Regions from separate parts of the Fictibacillus sp. WQ 8-8 genome, predicted to be linked through region 1. Evidence: riboswitches for the same ligand, from Rfam matches in the RefSeq annotation. Region 1 holds a riboswitch; the other holds the start of a gene.
What was found. A riboswitch is a leader RNA that binds a small molecule or an ion and turns the genes downstream of it on or off. The one in region 1 is predicted to bind cyclic di-GMP.
Positions count from the first base shown of each region.

Region 2: another riboswitch for cyclic di-GMP. It lies ahead of M1K46_RS20715 (anti-repressor SinI family protein); the one in region 1 lies ahead of M1K46_RS07275 (GGDEF domain-containing protein).

Region 1 is NZ_JAMXKG010000003.1:361,459-372,929, forward strand. Features, by position in the region: gene M1K46_RS07235 (MarR family winged helix-turn-helix transcriptional regulator) at 1-41, opposite strand, end outside; gene M1K46_RS07240 (N-acetylmuramoyl-L-alanine amidase) at 395-1,066, shown strand; gene M1K46_RS07245 (hypothetical protein) at 1,151-1,273, shown strand; gene abc-f (ribosomal protection-like ABC-F family protein) at 1,394-3,004, shown strand; gene M1K46_RS07255 (STAS domain-containing protein) at 3,386-3,634, shown strand; gene M1K46_RS07260 (hypothetical protein) at 3,748-3,951, shown strand; gene M1K46_RS07265 (hypothetical protein) at 3,974-4,342, shown strand; gene M1K46_RS07270 (hypothetical protein) at 4,396-5,034, shown strand; cyclic di-GMP riboswitch class I at 5,113-5,199, shown strand; gene M1K46_RS07275 (GGDEF domain-containing protein) at 5,317-6,246, shown strand; gene addB (helicase-exonuclease AddAB subunit AddB) at 6,375-9,875, shown strand; gene addA (helicase-exonuclease AddAB subunit AddA) at 9,868-11,471, shown strand, end outside.
Region 2 is NZ_JAMXKG010000013.1:43,798-55,268, reverse strand. Features, by position in the region: gene kynU (kynureninase) at 1-882, opposite strand, end outside; cyclic di-GMP riboswitch class I at 1,097-1,181, shown strand; gene M1K46_RS20715 (anti-repressor SinI family protein) at 1,208-1,363, shown strand; gene M1K46_RS20710 (helix-turn-helix domain-containing protein) at 1,445-1,774, shown strand; gene M1K46_RS20705 (hypothetical protein) at 1,806-2,045, opposite strand; gene M1K46_RS25780 (helix-turn-helix domain-containing protein) at 2,042-2,374, opposite strand; gene M1K46_RS20695 (class D sortase) at 2,377-3,018, opposite strand; gene M1K46_RS20690 (LPXTG cell wall anchor domain-containing protein) at 3,022-3,726, opposite strand; gene M1K46_RS20685 (CalY family protein) at 3,832-4,419, opposite strand; gene sipW (signal peptidase I SipW) at 4,510-5,088, opposite strand; gene tapA (amyloid fiber anchoring/assembly protein TapA) at 5,069-5,887, opposite strand; gene M1K46_RS20670 (CapA family protein) at 6,196-7,362, shown strand; gene M1K46_RS20665 (hypothetical protein) at 7,438-7,590, opposite strand; gene M1K46_RS20660 (hypothetical protein) at 7,681-7,830, opposite strand; gene M1K46_RS20655 (serine hydrolase domain-containing protein) at 8,160-9,503, shown strand; gene M1K46_RS20650 (aspartyl-phosphate phosphatase Spo0E family protein) at 9,523-9,696, opposite strand; gene M1K46_RS20645 (sulfite oxidase-like oxidoreductase) at 9,838-10,434, opposite strand; gene M1K46_RS20640 (biotin transporter BioY) at 10,549-11,142, shown strand; gene M1K46_RS20635 (TetR/AcrR family transcriptional regulator) at 11,308-11,471, shown strand, end outside.

The DNA.
Region 1 (11,471 bases):
GTTTCGAGCTCTGCAATAGATTCCGTGCGTTTATCACTCATATCATTCACCTATTCTACGTTTAGTTCAATATTGACGCTTCTATTAAATATAGTATACTGTGGCGGCCATTTACTCAAACATTTATCTGTTATTGACACAAAGTTTCCTGTTTTGGAACTTCTTTTCTCGTTTCCGATATGGTACCCTCGATGTGGAAATGAAATAAGAATGAGGTTGGAAGATGAAAAACAGTACATTATGGTTTTTGCTGCTTGGAATTGGTTTTCTCGCAGGAATCATCTACTGGGTGTGGGTGTTCGCGGCGAATTAAAGGCGGAGGAGTTGTCTGTAAAGGCAGCTCCTTTTGTTTTTTTTTGCCTACTTATAGGTAAAAAGGAAATGAGGGATAGGTTTGATCGGGAATCGTTACAGTATCACTTCTATGCTGATTGATAAAAAGTGGAGGCACAGGCCTGGCGGCAACAGAATACCGAGGTACGCGGTTGCCCATGATACTGGAAATGAAGGCTCCACTGCCCTGCAAAATTTCAACTATTTTAACAGCAGGCATTTAGCCGCTTCTGCTCATGTATTTATTGATGATCAGGACATCCTGATCATCATCCCGCTGCGCGAGAAAGCCTGGCATATCAGAAGACAGGTGTCTGATGCGAACGACTGGGCTATAGGAGTGGAGCTATGCTACGGCGGAAAGATTTCATGGGTAGAAGCATACAAACGATATGTCTGGTTTTTTTCCTGGCTTTGCCAAACCTATGAATGGAATCCCACTCTGCATATTAAAGGACATTTTCAGCTGGATCCCGGCAGGCGGAAAGACCCTGTGAACGCGTTAAAAAGGAACGGGAAGAGTTTTGAAGATTTTCTTCAGGATGTAAAAGATCAATTGGAAAGCATAAAAAGTAAAGGAGAAGGCGTGCATCGGGTTAACGAAAAAAAGCATGACAGGCTCTATCGTGTCCAAATTGGCTGTTTTAAACAAAAAGGGAATGCAGAAGAGGCAGCACGGAAAGCCATTAAAGCAGGATTTGATGCGATTATTCATGTGGATGAATCTTCATAAAATGGCGCGCTGCCTATTGCAATACAAAATTTAAAAATGGTATAATTGGAACAAATATACTTTTGGATGAAAGGAGGGGTAGGAATGCTGAATGGTGTACGTTGTATGGTGGATTGGCTGACGGTTGAAGTACGCTCTATTACACATGTAATAGCTGTCAACGGGAGAAGTCTGTCCAAATTTCATACAACATTAGTGCATCAGTAAGTTTTCCATACCCATTCCTCATCAACGGATCAACCATGGGCAGGTATGCTTGCCCATGGTTTTTTGTGTTTTAATTTATTTGAAGAATGGGTAACCACCAAATTTGAGGAGTGTTTACCTATGATTATTTGTTCCGCGAACGGACTCACAAAAAGCTTCGGAGGACATACCGTATTTAATAATTTATCTCTGGAAATCCATAGCACAGACCGGATAGGCCTGATCGGGCGTAACGGAACCGGAAAAAGTACATTATTTAAACTGCTTGCGGGTACAGAGCATCCGGACGAAGGAAGTGTTCATCTCAAGAAAGGATCGGCGGCAGGCTATTTGGAGCAGGTGCCGGTCCGATCGGATAATGCCTCGGTTTATGAGGTGTTTATGCAGTCCTTTTCTGAACTTCATGAAATTCAAGAAAAAATACATGCTCTGACTGCAAAAATGAGTGAGACTCCAAACGAAAAACAGCTGGATAAATGGCTGAATCAGCTATATGGTTTGCAGGAGACATATGAAGAAATGGGGGGGTATTCCATCGAATCCAAGATTAACGGAATCGTAAAAGGCCTCGGTCTTGAAGCTGTAAAAGACCAGCCATTCTCTTCCATCAGCGGAGGCGAAAAGACAAAGGCAGGGCTCGGATGCCTGCTTCTGAAGGAGCCGGATCTGCTTTTGCTTGATGAACCGACCAACCATCTTGATTTAAGTACGATGGAATGGCTTGAAGACTATTTGCTGAAATACAAGGGGGCTGTCGTCATCATCTCCCATGACCGCTATTTCCTGGATCGTACCGTGAACAAAATTTATGATCTGGAAGACGGAGAAGTGATCCTCTATCACGGGAATTACAGTGCTTTTTCAGCTGAAAAAGAAAAACGCCTGCTTGCTGAATTTGCTCAGTATCAGGAACAGCAAAAAAGAATAAAAAAAATGCAGGAGGCCATTAAGCGTCTGCGCGACTGGGCGATCAGGGGTGACAATGGCGATCTTCACAGACGGGCCCGCAGCATGGAACGGGCTATAGAAAGGATGCAGAAAATCAAACGTCCGTTACTTAACCGCAGAAAGACAGAAATCTCGTTTCAGATGAAGGATCGAAGCGGAAAAGAAGTCCTTTCTATGCTGGATGTGACGGCAAGCTATCCTGGCAGGGAAATACTGAAACAAGTTGATCTTTTTATCCGTTTTGGTGAAAAGGTTGCAATTGTAGGCAACAATGGGACAGGAAAGTCTACCTTGTTAAAAGCGATCTTAGGGGAGCAGGAAGTCACTGGTCTTATCGAGATTGGAAGATCCGTTAAACTTGGATACCTTTCCCAGACCGGACTGAACAGTCACCCGGATGAAACGGTATTGTCTGCTTTTCGTGAAGCTGTTCCTGTTGATGAAGGGGCAGCAAGGCATTTGCTTGCCAAGTTTTTATTTTATGGACAGTCCGTGTTCAAGAAGGTGAGGGATTTAAGCGGAGGAGAGAATACCCGCCTTCGCTTTGCACAGCTAGTCCACCAGGATGTTAATCTGCTGCTGCTTGATGAGCCGACCAACCATCTGGATATTGATTCACGTGAAGTCCTGGAGGATGCTCTGGAAGAATATAACGGAACTGTCGTAGCTGTCTCGCATGACCGGTACTTCTTAAATAAGCTCTTCAACCGTGTGGCCTGGGTGCATGAAGGAGAGATCAAAGAATATTTAGGCACTTATGATGAGGCTCGTCGTCAAAGGTAGGAAATCGTTTATTGTAAGCCTTCTATAGTGTATGATGATAGGACAATATAAACGATATGAGGGGTAGACGATGGACAAGAACTTAAGAGCTCTAGGAGACACATTATTCTGCTGAGGCCGTAACGCAGAATCGGATAAAGAATGGGATCAATCCGCCGAATGACCAGCAAAAGCAGCTTTTAATCGATTGGCGCATCGAACTGTTTCAATTCATCGGTGAAGCATTATTCTCAAACCTCGAACAATCAGAAAAAAGATTTTTAGAATGGGGAAAAAAAAGCGGGGAAATTGCGGTAGAAATCAATTTGTCCCTTGATACAGCCCTCGATTCTACACGGCTTTACCGGACGATCATCTGGGGAAATCGCTCTTAATGAATGTATGGAGATGCAGATTGAGCACCTTTATATTGATTTATCAGGTGTTCCAATCATTGACACGATGGTCGCCCATAACCTTTTTCAAGTGATTACATCCTTAAAGCTTCTCGGTGTGGAGGTAACATTGACAGGCATGCGGCCAGAACTTGCTCAGACCGTTGTTGCTCTGGGAATTAGCTTTGAGGGATTTTCCATCGCAGGAAGCCTTCATCAGGCACTGGGACAGAAAGGATTATTGCAAAGCGTGTAATAATATTAGGGTTTATGCCTATCCTTACTAAGGGTAGGCATATTTTTCTAGTTGCATAAAGAACGTTTGTTCGCATATACTGTGAATAAATAAATGGTAAGGCGGTGGCTAAAATGAATCGATTGCTGATGCGTTGTGTGTCTGAACGTTCTCCCTTTATGATGATCTATCAGTCTGGCGGCGGGCAGTTTACTAAGCGTTACGTTTTTCCGGTTTCTTGTGAAGGAGAAACGTTAACCGCCTATTGCTGTCTTCGAAAACAAATCCGTACGTTTAAGCTGTCTAATATTTTGTCGGTTGCCGGAAAAACGGGTTGAACGGCGATCGGGAGGAACAAAAATGTTATATGGCGATGAAAGAGATCGTATACTAGTAGATAAATATATTATGTATCCTATGCTGCTCACCATCTTTAACCGTGATTTAAAAGTGATAGCCGTTTCTCCTTTCAAATTAAGGCAGCCGTATGTCACCCTCATCGAGAACGTGATGAATGCCATCAGTTTTGAATTAAGAGATGTGAAAAAAGAAATGATGGCCCGTAAAATTAAAGTAACGGATGGAAGGCCAGTGGATGACATCACAGAATATCAGATTTTTATCCGGGGATATCAGGAAGTCATGAGATTCCCGAACGTCCATCTTCGAAATAAAGCAGAATTGCTGATGAAACATTTTCTTTTTGGTACGATGATAGAGCGCAAATAGCAAAGCTGTTCAAAGCTTTCGGCGAGAGACTTAGGAATCGGGCCAGGTGAATCATGAAAAAGTATACAGAGTTATCAGAGGAGTTAACACAAGAAGTAAAAATAATTAGCAGGAATCCCGGTGATCCTGTGGAAGTTCTGTTCGCTCCTCAACCGTGGGAGCTTCTGGGCTGCGGCAATTATGCTGCCGTTTTCGTCCATCCTGATTTCCCTGACCAAGTCGTTAAGATTTACGGCAGAAATCATGAAGACCTGCTTGAAGAGATATCTGTTTACCGGCAGCTGGGTGAGCACCCTGGATATTCACGCTGTTACGGATATGGAGAACGCCACTTGATCCTAAAGCGAATCGAAGGAATAACACTTTATGATTGCCTGCATAAAGGGGTGAAAATTTCCGAAAACGTGATTCGTGACGTGGATGAAGCACTGTGCTATGCTCGAAACCGCGGCCTTTTTCCCCGGGATGTTCACGGGAAAAATGTAATGATTTCTAATGGGCGGGGAATCATTGTGGATGTTTCAGATTTTTGCAAGAAAGAGGAATGCTATAAATGGAAAGATTTAAGAAAGGCTTATTATAAAATCTATCAGCCGTTCTTTTATAGATTCCCTCTTAGAGTTCCTTATCCGGTGCTGAATGGTGTACGAGTCGGCTATCGATGGTACAAAAGATGGAAAACGAAAAAATAGGTCTAAGGTTCGTGTTTGATGTTGGTAAAAATAGGTTATATGGTATATAATTACTATATTGGATAAATAGAAGAGACCTTTGTCTCAGAGCAAACCATCTGAAAAGGTGGGACGCAAAGCCGCGGGCCTAATGTTTGTAAAAACTATGGCAGCCGGGTTGCCAAAGGGGAAAGAGCGATTTCCCTGCAGGGGAGATGGCTTTTTTGTTATGTTCGGCCAAATACATCTTGTTCTAAAGCCGGTCACTTCTTAAATACTATATTGAATAGAGGGATCCAACCTATGCCAGAAACGGACATTGCCGACCTCAAAAGCCGTCTTTATAACCTTCATATCGAATCCATTCCCAGCATTATCGAGAGGCACCTTCTTCATCTGGAAAAGAATGAACTGTTTGTTCCCTTCCTGACCTATACAGATTCAGAATACCAGATGCATCTTAAATGGATGTTAACTGCCTTGATAAAAGGCATTTTTATACATAATGAAGAATTTAACTCCTGCATGGAACGAATTGAAGATCGGGGTTTCAAGCAGGGACATGATTTTGCCGGGCAAAGGGCTATCCCCCATCAGCTCCTTCCTCTTTTAGCAAAGAGTCTGAGGCAGGCGGGCAACAGTGTTATTCAGAACCTGATTAAGGAAGAAACAGCTGAAAACAAACTGTTTTTCCTGGAGAGATGGGGACATGCTGCCAATTCTTTAATGATCGGGGTTTTAAGCGGTTATTTTTCAAAGCAAGTAACCGATCTGAAAGAGCTGAGCATCAGAGACCCATTAACAAACCTATATAACAGGCGCTACTTTTATCATTGCCTGGAAACAGAGGTCCTGAAGGCAAAAAGGGGCCAATATCCACTGTCACTGATTATGATGGACATCAATGATTTTAAAGAGATCAATGACCAGTTCGGCCATCATATGGGAGACGAGCTGCTGCAGCAGATCGCTTTCTTTGCGGAAAAGCTGAAAATGGATCTCGGCTTTCGGTTTGGAGGCGACGAGTTTGTATTCTTGATTCCCGGCCATACTGAACAAACGGCCTATAAGCTGGCCGGCCAGATTGATCTGTATTTGCGTTCGTGGAATGAAAAGGTCTCGCTGGCCTATGGAACCATTTGCCTTCATGCGGATGCGGTTGACAATATTGATCATTACCTGCGTCTTGCGGATGAAAGAATGTACATGAATAAAAGAAACATAAAGCAATAATGAATAGAATGTTCAGTGCCTGCCTTGTTCCAGTTAAAGGCAGGCTTTTCTGCAGTCGTTATCATTCTTTTACATACTGTTTTATGAGATAATAGGTTTAAGATTATTAGGTTGACAGAGGTGAGGATATGAGTTTGCGCTTTATTCTTGGAAGAGCCGGAAGCGGAAAGAGTGACCGCAGTTTAAGCGAGATCAGAGAGTCTCTTTTTGCAAATCCGGAGGGAAAACCCATTATCTATTTGGTGCCCGATCAGATGACATTTCAATCCGAATATGAGTTGGCAAAGACACCTGGCCTCGAAGGAATGATGCGTGCCCAGGTGTTCAGTTTTTCCCGTCTGGCATGGAAAGTCCTCGGTGATGTCGGAGGGATGACCAGACTTCATATTACAAGTGTCGGAATGAACATGATGCTCAGAAAAATAATAGAAAACAAAAAACAGGATCTAAAGGTATTTAAAAAAGCGTCAGATCAGAATGGATTCTATGAACTTATGGAAAATATGATCACTGAATTCAAGCGATACTGCGTGGATGCCGAGCAGCTCGACTGGAACGCTCAGACGCTGCTGCAATTTAACAGCGACGCAAAAGGAACTGTTCTTCAGGACAAGCTTACGGACCTCGCCCTGATCTACGGAGAATTAGAAAAAGCATTGGTTCATAAATACGTGGATACCGAGGATTATTTAAGGCTGCTGGCAGAGAAGATTCCTTATTCAGAGTATATAAAAGAGGCTGAATTCTACATAGACGGTTTTCACCAGTTCACGCTGCAGGAACTTGAAGTCATTCGGATGCTGCTGAAACATGCAGATCATGTAACAGTTGCCCTGACTCTTGATTCATACGAAAGTGCTGGACATCCCCATGAGCTTGATCTGTTCTATACTCCGAAAAATACACTTCTCTCCATTAAAAAAATAGCACAGGAAGAGGGTGTGTTTGAAAGAGAGCCGGTTATTCTGGAAAAAACGCCAAGGTTCAGCGGTACACCGTCTCTGGCTCATTTAGAAAGCCAGTTCGACCGCAGGCCAGCTATGGAATTTGATGCGCCAAACGGTATTTCTGTTCAATCTGCCGTTAATCGGAGAACGGAAATCGAGGCCGCTGCCAGGGAGATCATCCGCCTTGTCCGTGATGAAAACTACCGATACAGGGAGATCGCCCTCTCCATTCGAAACATGAATGATTATTACGAACTGATTGAAACGGTCTTTGAGGAATATGAAATTCCCGTCTTTTTAGATCAGAAGAAACCGATGCTTCACCATCCACTCGTTGAATTGATACGGTCGTCGCTGGAAGCTGTGACAAGCAACTGGCGGTACGAATCGGTTTTCCGTGCTGTAAAAACAGATCTGCTTTATCCTGTAGACAGTGATTTTTCATGGGCAGAACTTCGCCATGAAATGGATGAACTGGAGAATTTTGTGCTCGCATACGGCATTCAGGGATATCGCTGGATAGAGAAGAAGCCGTGGAAGGTGCAGCGTTTTCAGGCGCTGGAAGAACATGAATTCGTCCAGACAGATGAGGAAAAAGAAAAGCAGGAGCGGCTGAACGAAGTCAGGCATATGGTTGCGTCTCCGCTGGACAAACTTTCACATGACTTGAAAAACGCGGACAATGTCCGGGGGTTCTGTGAGGTGCTGTTTCTTTATCTTGAACGTCTGCATATCCCGATGAAGCTTGAACGTCTCAGTCAAAGAGCACAGCAGGAAGGCAAGCTCAGGATTGCGCGAGAACATGATCAGGTCTGGGATGCAGTCGTAGAGCTTCTAGATGAGATGGTAGAGATTACGGGTGAAGAAAGCATCAAGCTTGATCTATGGATCAAAATGCTGGATACAGGCTTAGAAAGCCTAAAGTTTGCCCTCGTACCTCCTGCCCTCGATCAGGTGCTCGCCGGAACGATGGACCGCTCCCGTTACTCAGGCGTAAAATGCCACTTCATATTGGGTGTCAATGACGGGATTCTGCCGGCAAAGCCGAAGGAGGAAGGAATACTTTCAGAAGATGACAGGAATGTTCTTGAAAAGAACGGCCTGCCTCTTGCTCCTGGTTCAAGAAGGCAGCTTTTAGATGAACAATTCCTCATCTATCTTTCACTGGCGAATGCCACAGACAAGCTGTATATCTCTTATCCGCTGGCAGATGAGGAGGGGAAGAATCTGCTTCCTTCCATGGTGATCGGCAGGGTGAAATCACTGTTCCCTGGACTTAAAGAAGAATTGATTCAAAGCGATCCGGAAAACGGCAACGATTTGGCTTATATCCAGCATCCTCAAAAGGCGATTTCCTATCTCAATACCCAGCTGCGTGAATGGAAGAAAGGCTATCCCATCTCAGGGGTTTGGTGGGATGTTTACAATTGGGCTACCGTTCAGGATAGGTGGAAATGGCTGGGAGAAACCGTGCTGGGAAGTCTATTTTATTTTAATCAGGAAAACAACCTCACACCGGCTGTAACGAAAGAGTTATACGGAAATGAGATTACGGCCAGCGTTTCAAGGATGGAACTGCACCAGTCATGTCCTTTTTCACAGTTTCTTTCCTATGGGCTGAAGCTACAGGAAAGAAAGCTGTATAGATTGGAAGCACCTGATATCGGTCAGCTGTTTCATGCTGCTCTAAAGAACATGGATGATTTTCTGGGCTCCAACCACATGAGCTGGCGCGATCTTTCCATGAAGGATTGTTACCGCATTGCGGGAGACATGGTGGAAAGCCTCGCATTAAAACTTCAGAGCCAGATCTTGCTCAGTACGAAACGCCATTTATATATAAAGAGCAAATTAAAGGATATTGTCGGCAGAGCGTCCCATATGTTAAGCGAGCATGCGCGAGCCAGCGGCTTTGCTCCAATCGGCCTTGAACTGGGGTTCGGCAAACAGCAGCCCCTTCCGCCGCTTAAATATCAATTGCCAAACGGCACAACCATGGAGATTATCGGAAGAATTGACCGTGTGGATTCCGCCGAAGGGTCAGACGGACTGATGTTAAGAATCATTGATTATAAATCAAGCTCGACAGGGTTAAACCTCTCAGAAGTTTATTATGGGATCGCCCTGCAGATGCTTACGTATCTTGATGTTGTCATCAGCCACTCCAAACAATGGCTCGGAAGGGAAGCACACCCGGCCGGTGTTCTGTATTTCCACATCCATAACCCATTAGTTTCAAACAAAAAGCTGCTGACGCTTGAAGAGGTGCAGCACGAACTTTACAAGAAGTTCAAGATGAAAGGCTTGGTGCTGGCAGATACTGAGACGGTGCAATTGATGGATACGGTCTTTGAAAAGAAATCAGATATCATACCTGTTTCCATTACTTCGAAAGGTTTTCATCCTACTCACTCATCTGTAGCAACCGAGGAAGAGTTTTCAACGATGACGAATTATGTTCGAAAGGTCATTAAGGATGTCGGCACAGACATTACGGAAGGGGTCATAGATATCTCCCCTTATCAAATGAAAAGTAAAGTGCCATGTACCTTCTGCTCCTATCGTTCGGTATGCCAGTTCGACCAGTCGCTCGAAGAAAATCAATACAGGCTGTTAAAAGACGAAAGTGATGAGAATATATTAGCCAAAATGAACGAGGAAGGAGGAAGCAGCGATGATTAAAATAGCAGAAAAGCCCGCAGACAGCTTATGGACAGATGACCAGTGGCAAGCGATTCAATCGAGAGGGCAGGATATTCTTGTTGCTGCTGCAGCAGGATCGGGAAAGACAGCCGTGCTTGTTGAGCGGATTATTTCGATGATCAGAAAAGAAATCGCTGATGTCGACAGACTGCTCATCGTTACATTTACAAACGCCGCCGCTGCTGAGATGCGAAAAAGGATAGGAGATGCGATTGAAAAAGAGCTTTCTCTGCATCCGGCCTCGCTCCATCTGCGAAGGCAGCTCGGTTTGCTGAATAAAGCCTCCATTTCCACGCTTCACTCCTTTTGTATTGAAGTACTGAGAAAGTATTATTATCAGATCGATCTGGATCCGGGCTTTAGGATTGCCGATGACACCGAAGCAGAATTAATCAGGCAGGAAGTATTGGAAAATCTGTTTGAAGAAGAGTACAGCAAGGGAGAGGGCCATGCGTTCTTTGATGTGGTTGATGCATACAGTTCAGATCGGAATGATATTGAACTGCAGCGCCTTATTCTAAAGCTCTATGATTTTTCAAGAAGCCATCCTGAACCGGCACAATGGCTGCAGCAAATGGCGGCTCAGTATGATGCTGGTGAAGTGGCGATAATCGATGATCTGCCTTGGACGAAAGAGCTGCTGGAAGATGTGGCGATGCAGCTGAAAGGCTTAGGAACCGTGCTTGAACGTGCACTTGACACAGCACGGTCTCCTGAAGGACCTGCCGCATACGGAGAAACGATTGAAAACGATCTGGTTTTTGTAAAGCGCCTTGAAGCCGCTGCAGTCTTATCCTGGCAAGAGCTTTATGACGTGTTTCAATCCGGTGCTTTTGCAACGATGAAACAGGTGCGCGGAAAAGAGGTGGATCCTGTTCTCAAAGAAAAAGTAAAGAAGATGCGGGACCAGGTAAAAAAGAAAGTCTCTCAAATTAAAGAAGATCTGTTCAGCAGGCCGCCGGAGTCGTATGTGATTCACTTGCAGGAGATGGCCCCGGTTGTAAAATATCTCGCAGAACTGGTTCAAGAGTTTGGCCGCCGTTTTTTAAAAGAAAAGCAGGAAAAGGGGTTGCTTGATTTTGGGGATCTTGAACATTTTTGCCTGGAGATCTTGAGCGCGCCTTCTTCAACAGTTGAGAACCCTGTACCTTCTTCTGCAGCGCTTGAATACAGAAACCGTTTTGTAGAGGTTCTGGTTGACGAGTATCAGGACACGAACCTCGTGCAGGAAACCATTGTCAGGCTGGTCAGCAAAGGAAAAGGAGAACAAGGGAACCTGTTTATGGTCGGGGATGTGAAGCAGAGCATTTATCGTTTCCGCTTGGCTGAACCAGGACTTTTCTTATCGAAATACAAGCAATTTTCCAAGCAGGGTGATGGAGGAAACGGACTGCGGATCGACCTGGCCAAAAACTTCAGGAGCCGTTCGGAAGTACTTGATGCTGCTAACTATATTTTTAAGCAGATCATGAATGAGTCTGTTGGCGAAATCGCATACAGCAAGGAAGCTGAACTTTCTTTTGGTGCAAATTATTATCCGGAAACCGCTAAAGTGGAAGCAGAACTTCTGCTCAT
Region 2 (11,471 bases), on a different contig from region 1:
CGTGCTTAACACGTGCGGGGTGCCGATCTGAAAGGCTCCCGCAGTATCCGCCGCCACGAAGTCATGGTTCATGTCAAACTGTTTATCTTTATTGGAACCGAACCACCCGGCTAGTCCAGGCTCTTTTCCAAAATGTTTAGCATTAATATAGAGTCCCGCAACACTGCCAGGTCCTGCGTTCAAATATTTATAGTTGCACCAGAAAGCAAAGTCAACATTCCATTCCGAAAGTTTATGAGGCACTGCCCCAATGGAATGGCATAAATCAAAACCGATCAATATTCCGCGCTTGTGGGCCTCATCCGTTAAGCGTTTCATGTCAAGCAGCTGCCCGCTTCGGTAGAGCACGGAGGGCAGCACAATAAGAGCTACTTTATCCGTCATAGCCTTGATGATGTCCTCTTCTTCAATCAGCCTGCCATCACGGCTTTTCACTCTGATCAGATGCTGGCCAGGGTCCAAACTTCTTAAAGCCAGCTGGCTTTTCAGTGCATAAATATCTGAGGGAAAGGTCAGCTCATCGGCTAAAATTTTCGTTTTTGATCCTGAAGGTTTAAAAAAAGTGGATGTGAGCTGATGGAGGTTTCCAGTGGTGGATCCGGTAATAATGACTTCCTCCGGGTTTGCCCCAATTAGTGGCGACAATTTCTTCCCTAGTTCCTCGCTAAGTGTATACCATGGATGCTTTCCAGCCATCCAGCCATCAATACCGCATTCCTTCCAGTCATTTAGCGACTCCAACAGTGATTTCTCAGCTCTTTTCGACAAAAGCCCCAGCGAATTGCCGTCCAAATATAACACGCCTTTTTTTAAATAGAATTCGTTCTTAAAGTTTTTCAGAAAATCTTTTTCGTCCAATTCTTTCCATTTTCCTAGTTCCATCACTCATTCACCCCGTTTTTGCTCTCTCTATTCATCTTAAACAATTCAGGGGAAAGCATCAATGCAAACGCTTACTTTTCAATAATATTACAGTTATGTAACAGCCAAATTATGACAGATTCCTAAAGAATGAGATACTATAATAAAATTGTGAGTTAAGCACTAGTAATTGGTTAAAATTGTATTTATTAAGTGACTGTCGGAATGCCACCCTCCAGTTAAAGGGCAAACATCGCTGAAAAGCATGGACGCAAAATCACAGGTCTAAGGTGAGTAACTATGATGGCTGGATTACCTGGAAAACCACCAATTTCAGGAGGGAAACATGGAAACCGTAAAAAAAACAGAGCTTGATCGTGAATGGGTAGCATTACTATTACAAGCCAAAAAGCAAGGTTTAAGCTTGGAGGAAATCCGTAGCTATCTTCAAAAAACGTACATACCATCAAATGAGCGAATATTTAAAGCGACATCGATCTGAAGTCGCTTTTGGTCTATTTACAGCCTATCGTCCCTAAATGTATAATAGAAGCAAAATTTGTAGTAAAAAAGAGGGATTAACGTGATTGGTGAACTTGTAAAAAAATATCGCAAAGAAAAAGGTCTATCTCTATCCGCACTAGCAGAACGAGCAGGTATCGCCAAATCCTATCTCAGCTCCCTTGAGCGAAATATACAAACCAATCCTTCTGTACAGCTGCTTGAAAAGCTGGCAGCCGTCCTGGATATTCCTGTTGAAAAATTGCTGAATGAAAAAGCTGAGGTCAATGAGGCGGAGCTGGATTATGAATGGGCAGAGCTCGTAAAGGAAGCTATGGAGTCTGGTGTCAGCAAAGACCAGTTTAAAGAATTTCTTGAATTCAACAAATGGAAAAATAAAAATCAAAGCTAAAAAACCGATGCCTTTTATGGCGCCGGTTTTTTCATACTGAAACATCGATGATCGGAACAAGTTCTTTAAATTGATAATGTCCGATATTGGCAGTGGATAGAGGTTCTCTCTTCTCCCACTTCAATATTTGTTTTTTTACATAATCAAAAGGGGCTCTTCCTCTTAGCTCATCATTAATAAAAATTTCACAGATGTTGCGGCCCATGTACACGACCTTTACTTTATTCCCCGCTGCTTCACATAAATAGACTCCATTTTCAAGGCGAATCATTTCGCTTCATCATCCTTTGTCTGCTGTTTCCAGCTTTCATACCGTATAAACGTACGGATTTCCTCCTGATTAATTCCCATTTCCTTTGCCTGAATGACGAGTTCCATCCACTCCTGGTCCAATGGATCTGCTTCTAGATTAATGACTTTTTCCACAGGCACCTCCAGGGCTTTCGCCAGCTTTTTAATCATATGCGCGGACGGGTTGTTTTTATGATTTTCTATGCTGCTCAAGTATCCTTTAGAGATTCCAGCCATCTCAGCAAGCCTTGTCACACTGTGGCCTTTCTCCATCCGGATCCTCTTAATCTGTGTTCCTAATTTCCTCACGATCACCGACTTCCTTTGCTGGTTAACAACCTTTCCTCAATTAACTTGGCCTTGACAATATACCGGTGTGTCGGGTGTTTGAACGGATGACAGGTTATTAACGTGATGATGTTTTCATTTTTACTGCTATGTAAGACTGATAGGTCTGCTGGTTTGACGATTTTTTTGGCGATCATCCGGTAGATCAGCTTTTCTTTTTTGGTTTCAATCGTGATAAGGTCTCCGGTTTTCACTTCTGTCAGCCGATTGAATTGCTTGCCGTACGTATAGCTTCGGTGGGCTGCGATCGCCGCATTTCCTTCTTCACCGATTGGAGTGGTGCCGGAAATGTGTCCTGCTGCAATCTTCATGTTGGATAGGCTGGCTCCTTCCAAGATCGGCAAGCGGAGATGAATTCTTTTAATTTCAAGAGTTCCGAGCAAGCTGTTCGGTAAGGGGTCTTTCCTGGCCGGTTTGGTTTCTTTTTTCGTTGCAGTAAGAACAGGACCCAGCTTTTTATAGCTGCTGACTGCCTGTTTGGTTGGCGGGTGATCCCATGATTGAAGTAAGTGGTTTTCCTTGTTCGTATAATAGTAGTTTTTTAGTTTTGGGTAACACATCGTAATGATGCCTGTGAGTATAAGTAGATATGCGATCCACTTCATCACTCAGTCCTTTTGAAAAGGATTGGGAATGATGGATTTCTTCATGAGGAGCAAAATAAGACCGGATGAAAAGATAAAGAATCCTAGAATGATAATTGGATAAGGACTTGTTTCACCTGTTTTCGGTAATGTAGATATGTCTGGGTTGCTTGATGGCGGATCAGTATGTTTTGACGGCGGTGTGTTGTTGTCTGTTGTGGTGTCATCTTGATCGGTTGGTGGACTCGTATCAGAATCGCCTGTTAACAAGACAAGTTCAAATTCTGTCTTCAGCCCCTGAAATTCATTGCCTGATTCCCAGGGAAATGAGATGGTTGCAGTAAGCTCTTCTTCTTTACGCGGTTCAAGTTTTCGTGGTTTCAATTTATGAAATTGACTCAGTGGTCCATCAAATAGAACAATAGATTTGTCTTTTAACAAAAGATGGAGCTGGTTGTAGAGTTTCTTTGAATCTTTCTTGTATTGAGCTCTCGAACTATACGAAAAAGGAACGTTGCCTTTATTTTTTAAAACAATCGTTCGAGTGGCAGAATCTCCCGGTTTCATGTTGTTAACATTGAATAGGGATCCGGAAGGGGATGTGGCAAGGTCAATTTTTACAGATGTCTTAGAAGCCCCTGTATTGCCTACTGGGTAAATAATGACGATTGTTAGCAAAATAATGGAATAAATTAGAACCAGCTTGAAAGCAGTTAGGTTTGTCTTCAATATTCTCCCACCTTCTGCAAGAGGCTAGATTAACTATTTAATAAAAATTAATTTTGAAAAAAAAAGGTGAGATTTTCTCACCTTTTTTTCAAATGACCAACCTATTTATCTAGCTTCACCATTACCTTGTTGTGCATTAAATTTCCAAGTAAGTGATAAGGAGTCTCCTTGGAATTTGTTTTGATCCTGATTATTATCAACAAAAGTAAACATTACATAGAATGTATCTTTTGTCATAGCTTTTAGTCCGCTCTTCTCTCCACGGAACCAGCCTTTTTCAACAGCATCTGGATCATTCATATTTTTTAGATCAGCAAGCGTTGTACTGTAAATAACATCATTAATTTTGTCAGCATTGTACAAGAAGTCAACTTTAATGTGTTTACCGAAATCTTCTCCTGCATTATCTCCTTTAGCATCCACTACAGAATAAGTGGTATCTAACAATACTTTTTTGATGTCAAGAGTACCATCATTTCTTAAGTCGAAAGAACGAATCATAAAATCTCCCGGTTTTAAATTACCAACGTTGATAACAGTACTAGGGTCTGTATTGATATCAAGAGTACCGGCTGCAAATGTGCTTGTTGCCTGAGCTGAATCACTGAAAAACGCATAAGTCCCCCCACCTACTAAAGACAATCCTAATGCTGCTGAAGCTACCCCTAAACCTAATTTCTTTTTCAAACTCATTTTAATTTTCCTCCCTATCCCCATTTCAATGGGTATGTAGTGTTTTTTATATTGAACCTGCAAAGATTTTTCTCTGCAGAGTTGCAACCATTAATTGCTTGCTGGCGGCGGTGTATCTTCTTTTTTTGTTACTTCCACTTCCCTTATGGCTTTCCAGATGGTGAGCACAGAGTAGATGAGAAGAAGAATTCCGGGAACGATCATCAATAAAGTGGTTCCTTTTTGGGATTGAGCAAATTCCATCCCGTATCCCACATAAGGAACGGTGAACCCTTTGTATTGTGCGACTACATTGTTGGCAAGCACTGGCTCCAAGTCAGGGGCATCATTGTTATCGCCCTTTGTTACATAACTTGTGTTCGCCCCGCTGCCTTTTACTTTGTAAATCCTGTGGGTAATCAATTTATCTTCAGAAGCCTTGAAGGTGATGACGTCGCCTTTTTTGAAGCGGGTCATGTCTCCTCCTGGCTTAACTGCTATGATTGAGCCTGTATGGATACCTGGTTCCATTGATCCTGATAAGACTGTTTTTAGTTGATATCCCAGAAAGTTAGGAGTTCCTCCTGATGCTTTTGACGAGATGACTACAAATCCCATAAACAATAGAGTTGCAAATAATACAGTTGTAACAATATTACTTAGCCATTTTTTAATTTTGATTGTCTTCATTACTATCACCTTCCTTTGGTTCTGGAACTGCCACTTTTTGATCTATCGATTTTTGCTCGGCATCTTTATTTACATTTTCTTTGTCCTGTTCAGCTTCATTGGTGTTACTATCTGTTGCTGGGTCAGGTTCTTTCGTTTCATCCTTAGCTTCCGCGGGCTTTTCAGCTGGTTTTTCCTCTGTTTTGTCTTTTCCTGAATCGTCAGATGCCGGTTTTTGTTCCTTTTCTGTCTCGTTCTCTACATTTTCTTTTTTGGCATCTTTATTTTCATCTTTACTTTTATCTTCCTCAGTATTTTGTTGGCTGCATCCAGTTACAGTAATGCCATCACTCCAAAGTTCTCCGTTACCCGGATGTCCTGGTCTCTGGAACGCTTTAAACATATAAACGCCATTTTTCGTTGGTAAATATGTAAGGGTTTCTTTTTGGTTCTTCGTTAGGGCATCCATTTGTCCGGTGTCGACTTTATTGCCACCCTTTGGATTTCCTTTTTCAGCCCACCAAACTTCGTATTTAACGGGGCCTTGCATTATTTCACCCTTATTTACTATTACAGCGCTAATGTTGCTGCATGAAGAATCTTTAGAGGCAGATAGAAACTCCAGTGAGCTTTTATCCCACTTCCCATCATCGGTCTCCCAGGTCCCGGCCTGTATAGTTCCGCTAACATTTGATGTATCATTAAAGTAGGCATTTGTAGTTCCGGTCAGGCCGTAAAGGGAGTACATGAGTGAATAAAAAATAATGCCAACTTGTAAACTTAGAACAAATACCCAATTCTTTTTTCTGAATTTCCTCAGCCGTTTGCTTCTGATGTTGTCTCCCTCCTTTTCCTAAGGACTTAGACGTTTCTGAGAACCTTGTAGTTCTTTTTAACGAACAACTTGTGTTCAGTATAGAACGAATTTACTATTTAAAAAACCTGTAAATTTGGTTATTTTTGTTCTTTTTAACGTACAAATGACCTAGTTATCTTCATAAATCGCTCGTTTTCTTAATTTTTCGTTATTTTTAAAGAACAAATCGTTCATTTTATAGAACGAATGTGATTTTGCTCTTGAAATCCCTGCTCAATCGCCTAGTATGGAGGTAGGAGGAAACGCTTACTATGAAAAAAATAACAATCATTTCAAGTATCTGTGTTGTCATTTTGCTGCTGGTCCTTATTCCTGTTCTAAAAAACAAACCGGCTCAGGAAAGCAAAACGGAGCCTGCAAGCAGCGAGAGGCAAAATAAGGACAGCATTAAAAAAACAACGGATAAACCGCCAAAAAAGACGGAACCTCAAGAAACCGTCCATACGGCTACGATCGGCGCGGTTGGGGATATTCTCATTCATGACCGGGTATACAATAAAGCGAAAAAACGTGACGGGTCCTATGACTTTAATCCGATGCTGAAAGAGGTAAAACCCTATTTGGAGAAGCCGGATATTACGGTGGCAAATCAGGAGACAATGATTGGCGGGGAAAAGCTCGGTTTATCGTCCTATCCTTCCTTCAATTCGCCTCAGGAAGTCGGGGATGCACTGAAGAAGAACGGTGTGGATCTGGTCACGATTGCGAACAACCATACACTGGATCGTGGAGAGAAAGCCATTTTAAGCGCGATCAACCATTGGAACGAGATTGGCATGCCGTATACAGGTGCTTTTCAATCATCCAAGGATCAAAGGATCATCCGTATTCTGAAGCGAAAACAGATCACCTTTTCTTTTTTGAGCTATACCTTTGGAACGAACGGCATCCCTGTACCTAAGGGCAAACCGTATCTTGTTAACCTGATCGATGTGAAGAAGATGAAAGCAGACCTTCATCAGGCAGAAAAAATTTCTGATGTTGTGGTGATCAGTCTCCACTTTGGGAACGAATACGAGAGGATGCCAAATGAGACACAAAAAGAACTTGTCCAGATGGCAGCGGATTCAGGAGCAGATATCATCATCGGGCATCATCCTCACGTGCTTCAGCCGGTTTCCTGGATAAAGAAAAAGAACGGAGAGCGGGCATTCGCAGCATATTCTCTTGGCAACTTTTTTTCCGGACAGACAGGCCCTTATAAAAACATCGGGGGTATGATGGATATCAAGGTGAAGAAGATTCAAAGAGGAAATAACGTTAAAATTGAGCTTGAAAACCCTGCATTTCTTCCCACCTGGGTTGACCGATCATGGCATGTTCATCCGATGCAGGACGTAAAAACGCAGAAAAAACAGTATCGTGAAATAAAAAAACATATGAACCAATATGTGCCTGAACTGCAGTTTTCATTTTAATAAAAAAAGGAGACCCGGTCTGATCTTAACTTCACCCCTATAAAATTGGGGGAAGATCAGGCTAGGGTCTCCTTTTTATGCTTCGCCTTTTGATTTCGGGCTCTTTGTATCGCGCTTTGGAATATCATCTGCGAACTTATCGTCAGAGAACTCTACGTCTGTCATGCTTTCTGTCGGGGTTTGATTGTTCTTGGCGGCAGCATCTTTGGAATGTTTTCTTTTAGCCATCTGGTATCGTTCCTCCTTTTAAATTCCTATATAGTGTGTGAAGAAATGGAGGATCTGATTCCAAAAGAAAAAGCATTCCGAGTAGGAACGCTAATCGCCAATGGCTTTGCTGACACAATGGTCGCAAACGGCTATTTGTCTTTCTTCCCAGCTGATAAGCTCATTGTTGCAAACCATGCAATGCTCGGACTGCATAGCCCGTTGATCTCCTTGCTGGTTTTCTTCGTTCACAAAGTCCATGATGGAATCCGCCTCCTTCTCCCCTAGTATATTCAAAAAAGAAGACTGCTTATTCTATACTATTGTTTGATATTTCTGACAAAATTCCTGCTTCTTCTAACATTATTTTTAAAAAATAAGCTATGTTAATCCATGTTGTTGTTTTAGTGGGGGTGATTGAACCGCCATATGAAAAGCAGAAGGGTATAAGCCAGCTTTTTCCCATCTGTTTTTCAGGCGCTTCATTTGTTTCACAAATCAGCCGGCTCTCCTTTTGCCGCCTTCTGTTCAATAAAGGAGAAGCTCTCCTTTTTGCAGAATGTTTTCTTCTTATACAGGAGGAATAGGATATGACCCGACTTATAAACAAAACAACATTAAAAACAAGACTGAAAAATTATATGACGGCGTATGACCGATTAGGCTATTTTAATGGCTCTGTGCTTGCAGCATATAAAGGAGAAATCTTGATTCATGAAGGATATGGTTCGGCCAGCCGGACGTTCAACATTCCGAATTCACCTCAAACCCGCTTTCCGATTGCTTCCCTGACCAAAAACTTTACGGCAGCGGCTATCCTTTTGCTTGAGGAGCAAGGTTTAATGAAACTCGATGATACCGTGGCACTTTTTATAGCGGGGCTCACCTATGCTAAACAAGTGACCATACATCAGCTTCTTTCCAACACATCTGGAGTTTCCGATTTTACCTCCCTGCAGGATTATTGGACAAAAGAGATGAGGCTTCCCGCAGATCTTACTGGACTGATCCATAGAATCAAAGACAAACCTCTTGAATTTGAGCCTGGTTCTCAATACAGCTATTGCAACTCAAATTACATTTTACTGACAGCAATTATAGAAAAGGTTTCAGGACAATCCTATGCCCATTTTCTTCAGGAAAATCTGCTAAAACCGTTTGGCCTTAAGAACACCGGTGTATTGGACGGAAGAACCATAGTTCAAAATTTGGCATCAGGTTATACGGTAAATAAAGACTTTGTGCATCCTGATTATATTGATATGAGTTTTCCACTTGGGGCATATGGTATGTATTCTACTACTGAAGATCTGTTTAGGTGGACAGAAGCTTTGTTTTCCGGAAAGGTATTGAATAAGAGGTCGCTAAATAATATGCTCACACCCTGCGAAGGCAATTATGGATATGGCTGGGGTTTTGATAAAATTGGCCAAACTGCGGCCGCCTGTCATTTTGGTGATGTGAACGGATATTGTGCTGAAATGCTGAAAAGCCTGGATGGTGAGATCACGGTGATCGTCATGAGCAATTTTAATTTAACCCCTATTACAAAAATCAATCGTGACCTGGCAAAAATAATACTGCATGAAGAAGTACGAAGTCCCGTATTTTACGAAGAACGAATTAGGGAGACTGAGATTTCTGCAACTGCACAAGGAACGTATTCTTCTAAAACGAATGATGCCTCTTTAACGCTTGAACAGGATGGAAGGACATGGCTCCTAACCATTCCAAAAAGGTATGGAGTTCCATATACAATCCCGTTACTTCTTGTATCTAAAACTGATGCTGATTATGAATTCATCTCCAGCTTCACACCTGAAAAAGTTAAAGTGATGATGAATGAGGAGAACAAAGAAATCGTGGTAATCCACGAGGACACGGACGGAATAAAAACTCATTATACAAAATATAAAGAAGCAGCTAATGGGTAAGCTGCTTCCTTTTGTTATGTTATTTATAGGTTGGTTTCAATTGTCGTTGATAAAGAGTGATCAGTTCATCAAGCTCTTGGCTGATTTTTACGATGGCAGGGTCTGAATAACTGTTTGCCGATCGGCATGACTGATATAACTTTTCCTTAACTTTCTCCATCTGATCACAGACGGATTGAAGATTACAGTTCACGGGCACTTCTTTCCTTTCCTTACCGAATAGAGCATAAACTACCTTTAATTACAATATCGGTCCATCTGGGAAAATTTACATGTATTTTTTAAGGTTTTTATAAATATTTTTGATATTTTTTTCTTACATGATCATTGTTTCTTAGTCCCAGCTAAAGCGCTCTTCCTTCCAAGGATCTCCATACATATGATAGCCATTTTTCTCCCAAAAACCTGGCGTTTCCATCGGCAGAAATTCAATGGCACGGAGCCACTTCGCACTTTTCCAGAAATAGAGATGCGGAACCACTGCACGGAGTGGATACCCATGCTCCGGCGTTAACGTTTGTCCATTGTGCGTATGAGCCAGCAAGCTGGTTTCCTTTAAAAAATCATCCAAAGGAAGATTGGTTGTCCATCCTTCTTCTGCATGCAAAAGGACGTACTTGGCCAAGGGATGAATACCAATGTCTTTTACAATTTCTTTAACAGCCACTCCTTCCCATACGTTATCCAATCTGGACCAGCCGGTGACACAATGGATATCATTCGTGGCCGATGATTTCGGAAATGCCATAAGCTCCTCGTAAGTAAAAGTTGTCGGGTTCTCCACCATTCCGTAGATTCTCAGATCCCATTCACTTAAATCCTTGTAGTAAGGAACATTACCATAATGAAGAACAGGCCAGCGGGTTGTAACATTCTGATTCGGCGGCACCCTCTCATTATCCTTTTTCTTCGGTATTTTTCCAAAAAACATGTGATGCACCTCCAATAATATCAATATGTAAACCTTATTTAAAAATTAGGTTGACAATAGTCTGTCCTCTGAATTACCATCAATATAGATAAATTACCACATGAGGTGAACCTAATGAAGTTTAGAGCGATTGATCTAACACTGGCCGCCATGTTTGCGGCATTGATGGCAGTAGGAGGTAATATTACAGCATGGATTCCTGCCCTCGTCTTTGGGCAAGTGCCTGTCACCCTTCAAACCTTCTTTTGCATTTTGGCCGGTCTGCTGCTCGGAAGCCGTCTCGGCGCTGTATCGATGATCGTATACACACTTGTCGGTCTGGCTGGTGCTCCTGTGTTCGCAGGATTCTCCGGGGGGCCTTCCATCATTTTCAAACCAACCTTCGGCTTTATTCTATCATTCATTCTTGCCGCTTATGTAGCAGGAAAAATTCTTGAGATGGCGAAAAAACCAAGCCTGCCGGTTTTCTTTCTCGCTTCCTTTGCCGGTTTGATCGTCAACTATTTTATCGGCACTACTTTTCTCTATGCCGCGCTGACAAACTGGGCAGCTGTTGAAGGTGTCACCTATCTTGGCACTTGGAAAGGAATGCTTCTGTTCCTCCCAAAAGACGTGATCCTGACTGCAGTTACCGCTGTAATCTCACCGCGAATTTATAAGGCAGTCGCTAAAAACCGCCGCAGCACATCGAATTCAAACGCAGCTTAAATACAAAGAGGTACCTCCTGAATGCGGGTGGTACCTCTTTTTTTATGCTGCTTAACCCAACATCCAGTAAGAAAGTTTTGTCAAAAAAAAAATTTTGACAATTATATGATGAATCGAATATATTATAACCAGTGGTTAGTAACCAATGGTTAGGAGTGATGTTTTATGGCAAACAAGCAAGAACTGCGTTCGGAAGAAACCAAGAAAAACATCCTTGAAGCAGCTGGAAAACTTTTTGGCAAGCGTGGATATGAAGTAGTAACGATAAGAGAAATCGCAAAAGAAGCCGGATGCTCGCACACAGCTATCTACCTCTATTATAAAGACAA